DNA from 4 places in the Paenibacillus sp. SAF-068 genome. Region 2 is predicted to be linked to each of the others. Evidence: predicted binding sites of a transcription regulator. Region 2 holds the regulator's gene; each other region holds the start of a gene.
The links. The regulator LexA, encoded in region 2, represses DNA repair genes until DNA is damaged. The targets are predictions, from matches to a motif close to CGAACATATGTTCG.
Positions count from the first base shown of each region.

Region 1: the regulator LexA is predicted to act here: its motif matches at 1,961-1,974, upstream of addB (helicase-exonuclease AddAB subunit AddB).
Region 3: the regulator LexA is predicted to act here: its motif matches at 1,746-1,759, upstream of recA (recombinase RecA).
Region 4: the regulator LexA is predicted to act here: its motif matches at 1,215-1,228, upstream of ACTHPG_RS10730 (DNA polymerase IV).

Region 1 is NZ_JBQCJX010000002.1:482,870-486,087, forward strand. It holds gene ACTHPG_RS16130 (class I SAM-dependent rRNA methyltransferase) at 441-1,817, shown strand; gene addB (helicase-exonuclease AddAB subunit AddB) at 2,039-3,218, shown strand, end outside.
Region 2 is NZ_JBQCJX010000001.1:2,822,448-2,825,665, reverse strand. It holds gene ACTHPG_RS12170 (aldehyde dehydrogenase) at 1-931, shown strand, start outside; gene lexA (transcriptional repressor LexA) at 1,034-1,660, opposite strand; gene ACTHPG_RS12160 (LysM peptidoglycan-binding domain-containing protein) at 1,963-2,340, shown strand; gene ACTHPG_RS12155 (DUF896 domain-containing protein) at 2,436-2,645, shown strand; gene ACTHPG_RS12150 (hypothetical protein) at 2,771-3,218, shown strand, end outside.
Region 3 is NZ_JBQCJX010000001.1:1,485,070-1,488,287, reverse strand. It holds gene ACTHPG_RS06635 (regulatory protein RecX) at 1-335, opposite strand, end outside; gene recA (recombinase RecA) at 612-1,676, opposite strand; gene ACTHPG_RS06625 (competence/damage-inducible protein A) at 1,920-3,176, opposite strand.
Region 4 is NZ_JBQCJX010000001.1:2,471,797-2,475,014, reverse strand. It holds gene ACTHPG_RS10730 (DNA polymerase IV) at 1-1,168, opposite strand, end outside; gene ACTHPG_RS10725 (glucose 1-dehydrogenase) at 1,579-2,367, opposite strand; gene ACTHPG_RS10720 (hypothetical protein) at 2,833-3,218, opposite strand, start outside.

The DNA of each region.
Region 1 (3,218 bases), on a different contig from region 2:
GAAAGATACGGTGATTCGTGCAAACGTAGTGGAGGGGACGAAATCGAATCTGAGGAATCAAGCCGCAGTTGTATGGCGGTTATTATAGATTGTTGCTTTTGAGTAGGATAGTCCCCAAAAAAAACTCAAAATAACAGCGTCAAAGATTCGTGACCACTACATTATTCGTCCGTCGCTTGAAGTAAGAATTTAGCGCCGAAGTGCTCTTAATTGCCGCACCCCAATTCGAAAGATACGGTGATTCCTGCAAACGCAGCGAAGAAGACGAAATTGTTACCGAAGAAGCGAAGCGCTCGCCTTTATCCCCGGATTTTCCCTTTAAAAAAAGGAATCAAAAAAAATCTGGGGATAACAGTGATCAGAGGAACAATTCGTCGCCGTAGCGTCTCCTTTGCACCAAACCTATCTTTTCAACTAACTATGAAAGAAGTGGATCTACCTTGCCATCAGTTACACTCGAACGCAGTCGCAAAAAGCGGCTTGAACATGCACATCCATGGATTTTTAACAACGAAATTGCCTCGGTTGACGGAAACCCGGAGCCGGGAGATCTGGTCAATGTATTGAATCATCAAGGTCGCTATCTGGCGACAGGTTATTACAATCCCGCATCTCAGATCACGGTAAGGGTTGTAGCTTATCAACCCCTGGAGTCCGAACAGATGGATACGGCATTCTTTGCAGCGCGTTTCCGCGATTGCCTGCGTCATCGGGAGCGTTTTATCCAGAATGGAGAGGCGTATCGTCTCGTTTATGGCGAAGCTGATTTTTTGCCAGGATTAATCGTTGACCGATTCGGCAGCATCCTCGTTGTACAGTTGCTTACACTTGGCATGGATCATTGCCGTGAAGCCATCGTACAGGCACTCATTGAAGTGATGCAGCCGGAAGGCATATATGAGCGCAGTGATGTCTCGATTCGTGAGCTGGAAGGTTTGGAGCAGACCAAAGGCCCATTGTACGGAGATTGCCCGCGGCATGTCACTGTTACCGAGAATGGACTACTCATTAAAGTGGACATCGTGGAAGGACAGAAGACAGGTTACTTCTTCGACCAACGTGAGAATCGTGCAGCGATCGAACCGCTCATGAAGGGTTGGGGTTACAAGAGTGGAATCACACTTCAAATGACCGAGCAGGATGGCACAGAGCAGCTCTTGCCTGTGAATAAAAGCGGTAAGGTAGTTACATTCCCTTATTGGGATGGTGCCACCGTACTGGAGTGCTTCTCACACACGGGCAGCTTCACGCTAAATGCCTGCAAGTATGGAGCCAAGAAAGTGACTTGTCTTGATATTTCGGAGCATGCCATTGAAAGTGCACGAACGAATGTGGAACTGAACGGTTTCACCGACCGGGTCGAATTCGTAGTTGCTGATGCATTCCAGTACTTGCGTGAACAAGTGAAAGGACTGGACGAGCGTACCGCACGTGCGCGTGCTGGCGAACAAAAAGTAGATACATCCAAAGCGCTTGCAGCTGGCGGTAAAACATTTGATGTAGTGATCCTCGATCCTCCGGCGTTTGCCAAAACGAAATCAGCAGTCAAAGGTGCATGTCGTGGATATAAAGATATCAATCTGCAAGGAATGAAGCTGGTCAATGAGGGCGGATATCTGGTAACAGCCAGCTGTTCGTATCACATGCGTCCAGACCTCTTCCTGGATACGATTGCCGATGCCGCGGAAGATGCAGGCAAAGTGCTTCGTCTGATTGACTGGAAGGCAGCTGGTAAGGACCACCCGCAAATTTTGGGTGTGGATGAAGGACATTACCTGAAATTTGCTATTTTCGAAGTGCGCAGCAAAAAGAATTAGAAGAGTTTCTTTTCACATAATCTCTTGTGGGATAAAGTGAACGTTTATATGAATGATACTTTCGGTTAAAAGTCCACAGTGTGAACAGCTGCGGGCTTTTTGCCGTGTTAACGGAGAGAATCTCCGGATTTACCGGATAGTGGCAAACGTATGTTCCGAACCAAGTCAGATATGTTATACTGGGAATTAAAATCTTGTACGTGTGGTTTGGAGGATTAGACATGTCCGTTCGTTTTGTTATTGGCCGGGCAGGCAGCGGCAAAAGTTCGCTGATTACCCGGGAAATTACATCCTTGCTTCAAAAGGAGCCGCAAGGTAAACCTTTGATTTTACTTGTTCCCGAACAGAGTTCTTTTCGAACAGAGCAGGCATTGGTGTCTTCTGGAGCAATTAAAGGTACCATGCGTGCAGAAGTGCTCGGTTTTCGCCGATTAGCCTACCGTATAATGCAGGAAGCAGGCGGTTCTGCTCGTATTCCGATCGGAGCCGAAGGCAAAAAGATGTTGCTCTACAAAGTCATCCAGCGTCGTAAGGAAGAATTGAAGCTGTTTGGTGCATCCGGCAGCCAGCTGGGTTTTATAGGCGAATTAAATGACTTATATAGTGAGTTTAAACGTTATGAAGTTGATCCATCACTGCTGGAAGAAGGGCTGTCTGGAGGGTATACCTCATCCTCTTCCCCAATTCTGGAGGACAAGTTGCATGACTTGAATCTGATCTATCGTGACTATGAACAGGAACTGACCAATTTATATATTGATGATGAAGATACGTTGACCGAACTGACAGAGCGTTTGTCGGAAAGTACATTGCTGCAGGATGCTCAGATCTGGATTGATGGTTTTCAGGGATTTACGCCACAGGAGATGAGTGTGATCGGTCGCCTGATGTTGCAGTGCTCTTCCGTGACGATTGCACTGACATTGGATCGTGTATATGATCATGGTGCTCTGCCTGGAGAACTGGAACTGTTCTACCCCACGGCGAGTGCCTACGCGCGTCTGAAAGGAATGGCTGAAGAACTGGGTGTACCGAGCGATATCACCGTGTTGGATTCAGAGACTCCACCGAGATACAAGGATCGTCCGGGACTTGCTCATCTGGAGGCTGGCTTTGACCGTCGAATCCGGTGGAAAGGTGAGGGTCTGGATTCCGGAATCCGCCTGATTGCAGCGGAGAACCGTCGAGCTGAGATGGAGGGAGCACTTCGTGAGATGCGGCGCCTGGCGCAAAACGAAGGTGCGCGATATCGGGATATGGCGGTACTTGTTCGTCAGCTGGATACCTACGCGGATATAGCTGAACCGTTATTCAGGGACTATGGCGTACCTGTCTTTCTGGACCGCAGAAGAAATGAACTTCATCATCCATTATCCGAGTTTATCCGTTCCGCACTGGATA
Region 2 (3,218 bases):
ACTGATTGGAGCAATTGCAGCCGGTAACTGTGCAGTGATCAAACCTTCTGAATTAACACCAGCGGTGTCTCGTCTGACGTATGATCTGATTCAGGAGATCTTCCCTCAGGAGTATATCGCGGTTATGGAAGGGGAAGTCGAAGCCAGCACAGCATTGTTGAAAGAGAAGTTTGATTATATTTTCTTCACAGGCAGCACAGGTGTTGGTCGCATTGTGATGAAAGCTGCTGCGGAGCATCTCACTCCTGTAACTCTTGAGTTGGGTGGTAAGAGTCCTGCTATTGTCCATAGTGATGCAGATCTAAAGCTGGTGGCCCAGCGTATTGTTCGTGGTAAGTTCCTGAATGCAGGGCAAACTTGCGTTGCTCCGGATTACTTGCTTGTGCATGAACAAGTACATGATAAATTGATTGATCTGATTGGCGCAGAGATCAAAGATAAATTTGGGGATGATGTGTTACAGAATGCTGATTTTCCGCATATCGTCAACACGCGTAACTTTGATCGATTGTCGAAATTCCTCACAGACGGCCAAACACTGATAGGTGGACATTCTGTGCGGGAGCAGTTGCTGATTGAGCCGACTTTACTTGGAGATGTAAACTGGGAATCACCTGTTATGCAAGAAGAGATCTTCGGTCCGATTCTTCCAGTATTTACGTACAGTGATCTGAATCCCATGCTGGATGAGATTGTTCGCCGGCCAAAACCATTGGCACTATATCTTTTCACAAGAGATGAGCAACTCCAGGATCAGGTTCTAAATCAAGTATCCTTCGGTGGAGGATGTATTAATGACACACTCTCTCATATGACATCGCATTATCTCCCGTTTGGTGGGGTAGGAGAGAGTGGAATGGGTTCATATCACGGACAACAGAGCTTTGATGTGTTCTCCCACCACAAAAGTGTTCTGAAACGCAGTGAATAATTAGCTGTTAAAAATATAAGCATGAAAAAAGAGGTTGTCCTGCTCGTCAGGACAACCTCTTTCGTATTTCATTGCATCTGGTTTGGTTACTCGTGTGAAATATTAATGAATATCTCGGAAAAGGCCAATGACTTTACCCAGAATACTAACGTGTTTCAAACGTAAAGGCTCGAAGGTCGCATTCTCCGGTTGAAGGCGAATATGATCTTTCTCTTTATAGAACGTTTTCACTGTAGCTTCATCGTCTTCAGTCATTGCAACGACAATATCACCGTTATCAGCAGTTTGCTGTTGACGGACAATGACGTAATCTCCGTTAACGATTCCTGCTTCCACCATACTATCTCCGACTACAGAAAGCATAAACACTTTCTGTTCACCTACATAATGTGTAGGAAGAGGGAAGTAGTCTTCAATGTTCTCGGTTGCAGTGATTGGAACCCCGGCTGTAACCTTACCAACGACAGGAATACGTGCAACGCTGTGAGCAAACTGATGTGAATGCTCCGATTCTTCCTGGCTCAAAAGCTCAATGGCTCTTGGCTTGGTAGGGTCGCGTCGGATCAAACCTTTTTTCTCCAAACGATCCAAATGTCCATGTACTGTTGAGCTGGAAGCCAGTCCAACAGCTTCACCAATCTCCCGTACGGAAGGAGGATACCCCTTCAACCGGACTTCATTTCGTATAAATTCCAGAATTGCCTGCTGCCTGCTGGATATCTTCGACATACCGTATCAACCCCATTTTAGTAACGTTTGGGAAAATTATAACATAGAACCTCCGTTCGTACAAACATAAGTTCTAAATAAAATGGCATATAATCAAGGTTTTTTAACTTTTAGAACAGAATCTGTCTAAAAGCCAGAGCGTGATACTGCAAAAGTGCAAATGTTGCAAAAGAAATTCAAATAAGATATTTCTCCTTTGAAAAAAAAGCGAACAATTGTTCTAAAAATCTATTGAACAAAACAAATGTTCGTGTTATATTGATTTCAATAGATAGGAACAAACGTTTGGAGGCGGGGATTTAATGAGATATTCTACTTATCAAAGCATTTATAAACCAATGAATTCGGAACTGGTGAAGTCTAACATAGGGAACTATAAGAAGGTTTTAGCGCGTTTCAAGATATCTTCATGGATGTTAAAGGTAGCCATTACCTCTTTGATTATATTTATTGGATGCAGTACTGTTTTAACTGTATTTGCTGGCAATGAGAATGATGTTCTGCCTGGAGGGAAGATAGCCGTTTCACAAGGGGAAACATTATGGAGTATTTCTTTGGAACATAAACCGACGAATATGGATACACGTATTTATATAGAAGCAATTAAGAAAGTGAATCAACTTCATACGACTTCCATCCAAGTGGGTCAAGTACTAGCGCTACCGCAATTTACAGAATAAAATGCACATTAATGAGTGTTAGCGCGTATCAGCTTGACAAGCTGCCTTTATCATGGCAAAGTTAATATGACTTTGTATTTTTGGAGGGGACAAGCTTGGATATAGATAGTCTGGTAGCACGCATTAACGAATTGGCTCGTAAGCAGAAGTCCACTGGATTGTCAGAGGAAGAACTTGCTGAACGTGCCGAGCTAAGAGAGATTTATTTAAGTAATATTCGCAGTAATTTCAGACAACAACTGGATACCATTGAGATTGTTGATGATGAGAATGACAAAGGCCACCAAGGCAAACTCAAACACTAACGAAACCTAATGATATCATTATGATATTTAGGTTTCTTCCTGTTATTCTGAGTGTGCAATTTATAGGCGGGAATGTTGGTTTACAGTTATGTAAGCCGATACAAAGACACATAAGGGGGATTCACATGTCGCGTTCGTTCGAGAGAACGGTTAAGAAAAATTCCAAGCAGTTAAATCAGCAACGTAAAAAAAGTGGTCAACCAATCACAGGTACACCAGGTGAAGAAGTCTTTAAGGGACGCAGCCTTTTGTTCCCTATTTTTTTGATTGGCCTCGCCTTTTTGTATCTGTTTATGAGCACGTTCCTTGTACAAGCTCCGATGACAACCTGGGATTGGGTGACGATGCTGCTCTACGTATTTTTGGCAGTGATCTTCATGCTTCGTCGTCCATACATCAAGATTAGCAGTAATCGGATTATAACGACAAAAGGGAATCGTGAACGTTCAATTGGAGTTGACGACATTGTCAAATTCAGAATTGAACCTGGCACAGTTGTAATCGAACATAACAGTCGCGGGAAAAGATGGGTGTTCACCAAGTTATTGAACCGTTACGATACAGATGCGATTG
Region 3 (3,218 bases), 1.3 Mb from region 2:
AACTCCTTCTGACGAAGTTTCTGACTTAATTCATGGCGACTACGCGGCTTATGCTCCAAAAAGCGCAAAGACTGTGCATACGTCCGCTGTCGCTCGTCAGCTACAATGATCTCTTCCAGATCCTTTTTCATAAAGGTATTGCCTTGCGTCATCCTGTATTTAATCATCACATCTTCAAGAACTGTAATGGAGTGGATGCCAAACGTGATTCGATAACGAGCTTGCCTGTGCTTCGTTCGTTCTACACGTGTAATAACAAGTTCTTCGTTGTCCGGAAATTGGGATAGGCCGTCCTGTTCTGCTTCTTCATATAAATCCTCGTCATGTTGGTTCATTCAGGTCTCCCCTTTCATAACATGTTCATTCTGACTACGCCAAGCATCTCTGCAATTAAGACGAAAACGCTAATATAAAAGGCCGGGAACTCAGCCCGGCCTTCATCTCCACAGTTAGCGTACCAACAGCCCCTGTCCATTGGGACAGGGGCTGTTGGACAGCAAGAGCAATCCCACTACAATCCATTATCCAGATTGATGCAAGCTCAATCAGATAAATTTACGGAGTCCGTGGAACCCCCTCAGAATCCTCCCTACAAGGGAGGATTCGAGAGATTACTCGTTGATTTCAAACAATTCTTGTTCTTCTTCTGCTTCTTTTTGTTGCTCTTCACTAGTTGGTACAGGAACTGCGGTAGTCAAGTTACTAGCTACCCGAATTTTTTGTTCAATGATCTCAGCAATGTCTTTATGCTCTTTCATGAACTGCTTCGCGTTCTCACGGCCTTGTCCTAAACGCTCACCTTCGTAAGAGTACCATGCACCACTTTTATTAACGATGTCCAGCTCTGTACCAATGTCGATGATACTGCCTTCTCTTGAAATACCCTCGCCATACATGATATCCACTTCCGCTTGTTTAAACGGAGGCGCCACTTTGTTTTTCACAACTTTAATACGAGTCCGGTTACCGATCATGTCATTGCCTGATTTGATACTCTCAATACGACGCACATCCAGACGTACTGTAGAATAAAACTTCAGAGCACGACCACCAGGTGTTGTTTCCGGGTTACCAAACATAACGCCGACTTTCTCACGAAGCTGGTTAATGAAGATTGCAATTGTTTTAGATTTGCTGATTGCACCAGACAATTTACGTAGCGCCTGAGACATCAAACGTGCTTGCAAACCAACGTGTGAATCACCCATTTCGCCTTCGATCTCTGCTTTTGGAACCAATGCAGCTACAGAGTCAATAACGACGATATCTACTGCACCACTGCGTACAAGAGCTTCTGCAATTTCCAGCCCTTGCTCACCCGTATCTGGCTGAGATAGAAGCAATTCGTCAATGTTAACGCCCAATTTGCTTGCATATTGAGGATCAAGAGCATGCTCGGCATCGATAAATGCTGCTTGTCCACCAACACGTTGTACTTCAGCAATCGCATGCAATGCGACAGTTGTTTTACCTGAAGATTCAGGTCCATATATTTCAACAATACGGCCTTTAGGCAAGCCGCCTGTTCCTAATGCAATATCCAAAGCCAAGGAACCACTGGGAATAATTTCCACGTTCATATGAGTGGACTCACCCAGTTTCATGATGGATCCTTTACCAAATTGCTTCTCTATTTGACGGAGCGCCATATCAAGCGCGGCACGACGGTCTGACAATAAGCTCACACCCTTTACTGTTTATAAGATAATGATACCTTGTTTTAACACGTTTGCCAAGCTTTTTTTCGAACATACATTCGTTTTTTTTGTAAAGGCCGAGGCGCCTCTTCCTCAAGGAAACTTTCCATTAAACAGAAAAAAGAACCGTAAACAAGGCTGTAAAGCCTAATTCTACGGTTCTTCCGTCTTTCTTAATTATACCTGTTTGGAGTTCCAAATGCAATCAAAGTGATTAACTAATCAATCCATTGCCACAAGTTTTTGCCATAGGCGATAGAGAATTGCTTTGGCTGAACGAATACGAACCGTCTCGCGATTACCATTAATACGCAGCTCATGGATTTCCGTCTCTTTTCCACGTTCAGCAAGAGCGATGAAGACAAGTCCGGGCGGTTTGCGTTCCGAATATCCCGGTCCAGCCACACCGGTAACAGCCAGGCCAAAATCAGCATCGCCAATCATGCGAATCTGCTCAGCAAGTACTTTGGCAACCTCCGGACTTACCGCCCCAGGCGCATCTTCACCTTCCAGATAATCATGAGGCACATTCAGCAGCTTTTCTTTGATTTCATTGGAGTAACACACGATTCCACCTTTGAGCATTGAGGCACTTCCGGGTACAGAAGTCAGACTTTGCATGACAAGCCCTCCTGTACAGCTCTCAGCAGCGCTAAGTGTCAGCCCCATGTCAGACATCATGGTTACAATCGTATACTCTATAGGCACATCCTCGTTCGCGTAGAGATGTTCTGTCAAACGCTCCCGAATCTGAACCTCCATCGCATCAAGCTTCAGCTTTGCCTCTCCCTCGCTCGCAGCCTTGGTGGAGACACGTACAGTAACTTCGCCTTCGCTCGCGTAAGGAGCAATCGTAGGGTCTGTCTGTGCGTCAATCAGATCCAGGAGTCGATCCTCTAGAGCAGATTCACCAATACCTGCGAATTTGAGCATTCGGGAATAGATCGGCATCTCTTCCGTGAGTACATGCTGGAACAGCCAAGGCTTGACTTCCTGTTCAAACATTGGAATCAGCTCTTTAGGAGGTCCAGGCATCACAACATAATGTTTATCATTATCAGAAATCGCATTTCCCGCCGCAAGGCCTGTTTCATTAGCCAGAGGTGTGCCACCATCAATAACAATCGCCTGACGTCGGTTATTCTCTGTCATGTCCACATTACGATCTCTGAAAAAGCTCTCAATTTTGTCCATAGCCATTCGATCTGTATGCAGTTTTCGGTTAAGCACAGCTGCGAGCGCATCCTTGGTCAGATCATCTTGGGTAGGTCCAATGCCACCGGAAAATAAAATAACGTCTGCACGGCCCTGCGCAATGCGAATAGCTTCACTAAGTCGGTTCAGGTTATCCCCAACCACCGTTTGGAAATATACATCGATCCCCATCGCAGCCAATTCACGGGATAGGTATCTGGCATTGGTATTGACGATTTGTCCAAGCAGTAGCTCTGTGCCAACTGCAATGATTTCTGCCTTCATTTGAGCATCCTCCTGTACATGTGGTGAGTGATCAAAGGGCAA
Region 4 (3,218 bases), 350 kb from region 2:
CAGCCGTAATGGAGCTCGCTCGCAGAATGGCAATGTCGCCAAATCGATCCTTAATGTCGTCCATCACCTGATCAATGGCTCGTTTCTGCTCTTGATCATCGAAGAAAGATAGTTGATATGTATCCGCGTCGGATAATTGAGACAGGGATACGCCTACACGGCGCACCGGTTGCCCATCCCAGTGTTGATGGAATATGCGTTTGGCGATCTTGCACACATCAACGGTTATGTTTGTAGGATCAGACAGTTTAACCTGCCTGTGAAAACCAGTTGGGTGATCAAAATCTGCTCCTGATACACTCACAGATATGACACTACCCATCAGCCCTTTTTTACGGGCTCTTCTGCACACTTCTGTACAGATATCGAGGATAACTACTTCGATCTCCCATGCTTCTGAGAAATCTCTAGGCAGGGTCATTCCGTTTCCGATATCCTTTTGTGTACTGTGCGTGTTGACCGTTACCGGCGAATTATCGAGTCCATTGGCGACTCTCCAGATGACTTCTCCATTAACGCCCCACTTGCTTCTTAATTTGGTAAGAGGCGTATTCGCCAGGTCTTTAATGGTTCGGATGCCCATCTTCCATAGATGTTTTTCCATTCTTGAGCCAATTCCCCACATATCGCGGATCGGCTTATCTCCAATGTGAAGATGTAACTCCTCTTTCTTTAAGTGAAAAATGCCACCCACCGCTTTTTTAGCAATCATATCGCAGCATAATTTACTGATAATTTTGTTTTCACCAATGCCTGCTCTGGCGTAGACCCCTGTTTCATTATAGATTTTGTCTTGAATTTGTTTGGCCAGATCGATTGGATCATTACCAAATAGATGCATAGACCCTGTAACATCAGCAAATAATTCGTCTATACTGTACGGCTCGACCAGATCGGTGAATTCCTCAATAATGGACATGATTTGGGTGGAAACTTCGATGTATTCTTGCATGTGAGGTTTTACAATGATCAATTCAGGGCATTTCTGAAGAGACTGCCAGAGTGGTTCCGCGGTAGATACACCTTTAGCTTTGGCCAATGGACAAGCGGCAAGGATAATGCCAGAACGTCTTGCTGGATCGCCTGCAACGGCGAGTGGTCTATTTTTGTATTGGGGCATTTTTGCCTTTTCGACTGAAGCATAAAAGCTCTGCATATCAATGAGCATGATGGTTCGCTGCTTAGTCCACACTGAAATCACTCCTGTACATTTGAGAACGTATGTTTGTATATATTATAAACCGAACACACGTTCTTTATGCAAGAGGTAAATATTTATATTAGGCATACGACCATCAAATTCGGAGCATTCAATTTGTACCAACCCCATTTTGCTATAGAATTGTGCAGTTCCAGGATTCTGTTCGTTGGCATCCACCTTTAGGTGGTGACCTGTGTAACCCCTTTTGTCAACGGCTCTATTTTTCGAAAGCTGGCAATCGGTGCATCAGAATGTGAAGAACCGTCGATCATTGTCTTTCAACGAAAAAAAGAGCGAGCCATCTCTGGATGACTTGCTCTTTTTCTTCATTTTAGGAGTCCTTATCATTACATTGCCTAAAAAGAGTTTTCAAGTGATTAGTATTGGTTCGATTGTCCACCATCAATAGGAATGACAGCACCATTAATAAATTCGGATTCGCCGGATAGCAGGAAGGAAACAAGACGACCTACTTCTTCTGGTTTACCAAAACGTCTCTTAGGGTTTACGCTAACAAATTCTTTGCCGGCTTCTTCCCATCCTTCTTCGCCACCAATTTGTTTAAGGGAACCCACGACCATCGCAGTCATAATCGCCCCTGGAGCGATCGCGTTGATGCTCAGGTTATATTGTCCGTACTCGATTGCTGCATTTTTTGTCATACCCGATACCGCGTGTTTACTTGCGACATATGCCGCCTGATTCAGAACTCCGCGAATTCCGCCAACCGATGCGACATTGACAATCGAACCGGATTGTTGTTCTTTCATCACTGGAAGAACGTATTTCATGCCATAAAAGACACCTTTGAGGTTAATGTCAATGACTTTGTCAAACACTTTACTGTCATATTCAGCTGTAGGAGCCTGTGTACCCTCGATCCCCGCATTGTTGTAGAAAGCATCGATGCGGTCGAACTTTTGGACCGTATCATCTACATATTTTTGAACAGCTTGCTCATCTGATACATCAGCAGTAAGGAGAAGAACTTCTGTCTCAGGTGCAACTTCCAGAATCAATTTTTTGGTCTCTTCAAGTGCAGGTTGATTAAGGTCAACGAGAGACAGCTTGGCACCATCTTTTGCGATTTCAAGTGCTGCTGCTTGTCCCAGACCTGAGCCTGCTCCAGTAATCAAAACAACTTTCGACTCAAAACGTTTACTCATGATCAATACTCCTTTATTAATGAATTAACGAACCCTTGCATAACCTTATATTCACCCAAGTAAGCAAAAGTAAACATTTGTTATCGATGATATTGGAACTGTCGATCCCATTTGAATTTACCGCAGGTATCAGAACAATCAAAGTATCCGCTGCAGCTGCTTCTTGTCCGATTACTTTTCCCATCGTATGGGCAATTTCATGATTCCACTATGAGGCAATCCCGCTTCCGGATGGTATCCTTTTTGGAAAAATAATATGTATTCATGGAATGTTATCTAATGCTGCAAAATCATCGATTGTTGCTCATGTTTTACTTCTTCATTTGCCCAAGCAGCGCTTCATTTAAAAGTCCTAAAACGAAGTTAACCCTCAATACTCCTTTTCAGGATATGCATGAGGGTTAACTTTTAATTTTTATTCAGGTATGAAAGGTGAATCGTATGAATGGCTTACCAACATTGATATTAGTCCAGAAGGCTGTAGATCTGAATGCTCTCCACCTTGGCATCCTTGATATGAAACGACATCACATCCACATAATTGGATGGCTCGTAACGGAAGTCATCCTCCTCATCTGGAGCTCCATCACCAAGGAGTTTCCCCTCTGGGTAGGCATTTTTGAGTGTGTCCAGACTGTCTCCTGCTTTAATGTTTCGGACTGTCGCGTACTTGGGATCTGTGATTTCAATATGAAAGATGGAGTCTTGTTTCCCCTCCGGTATACTGATTGTTTTAATCTCCAGACCAGGATAGGTGTACACTTTTTCTGTAAAACCGATTAACGTATCCATGTTGGTTCCATCGTCGGCACTGTACGTGTGAGATTTCAGGTTATCGGGTTTGCCCAGCA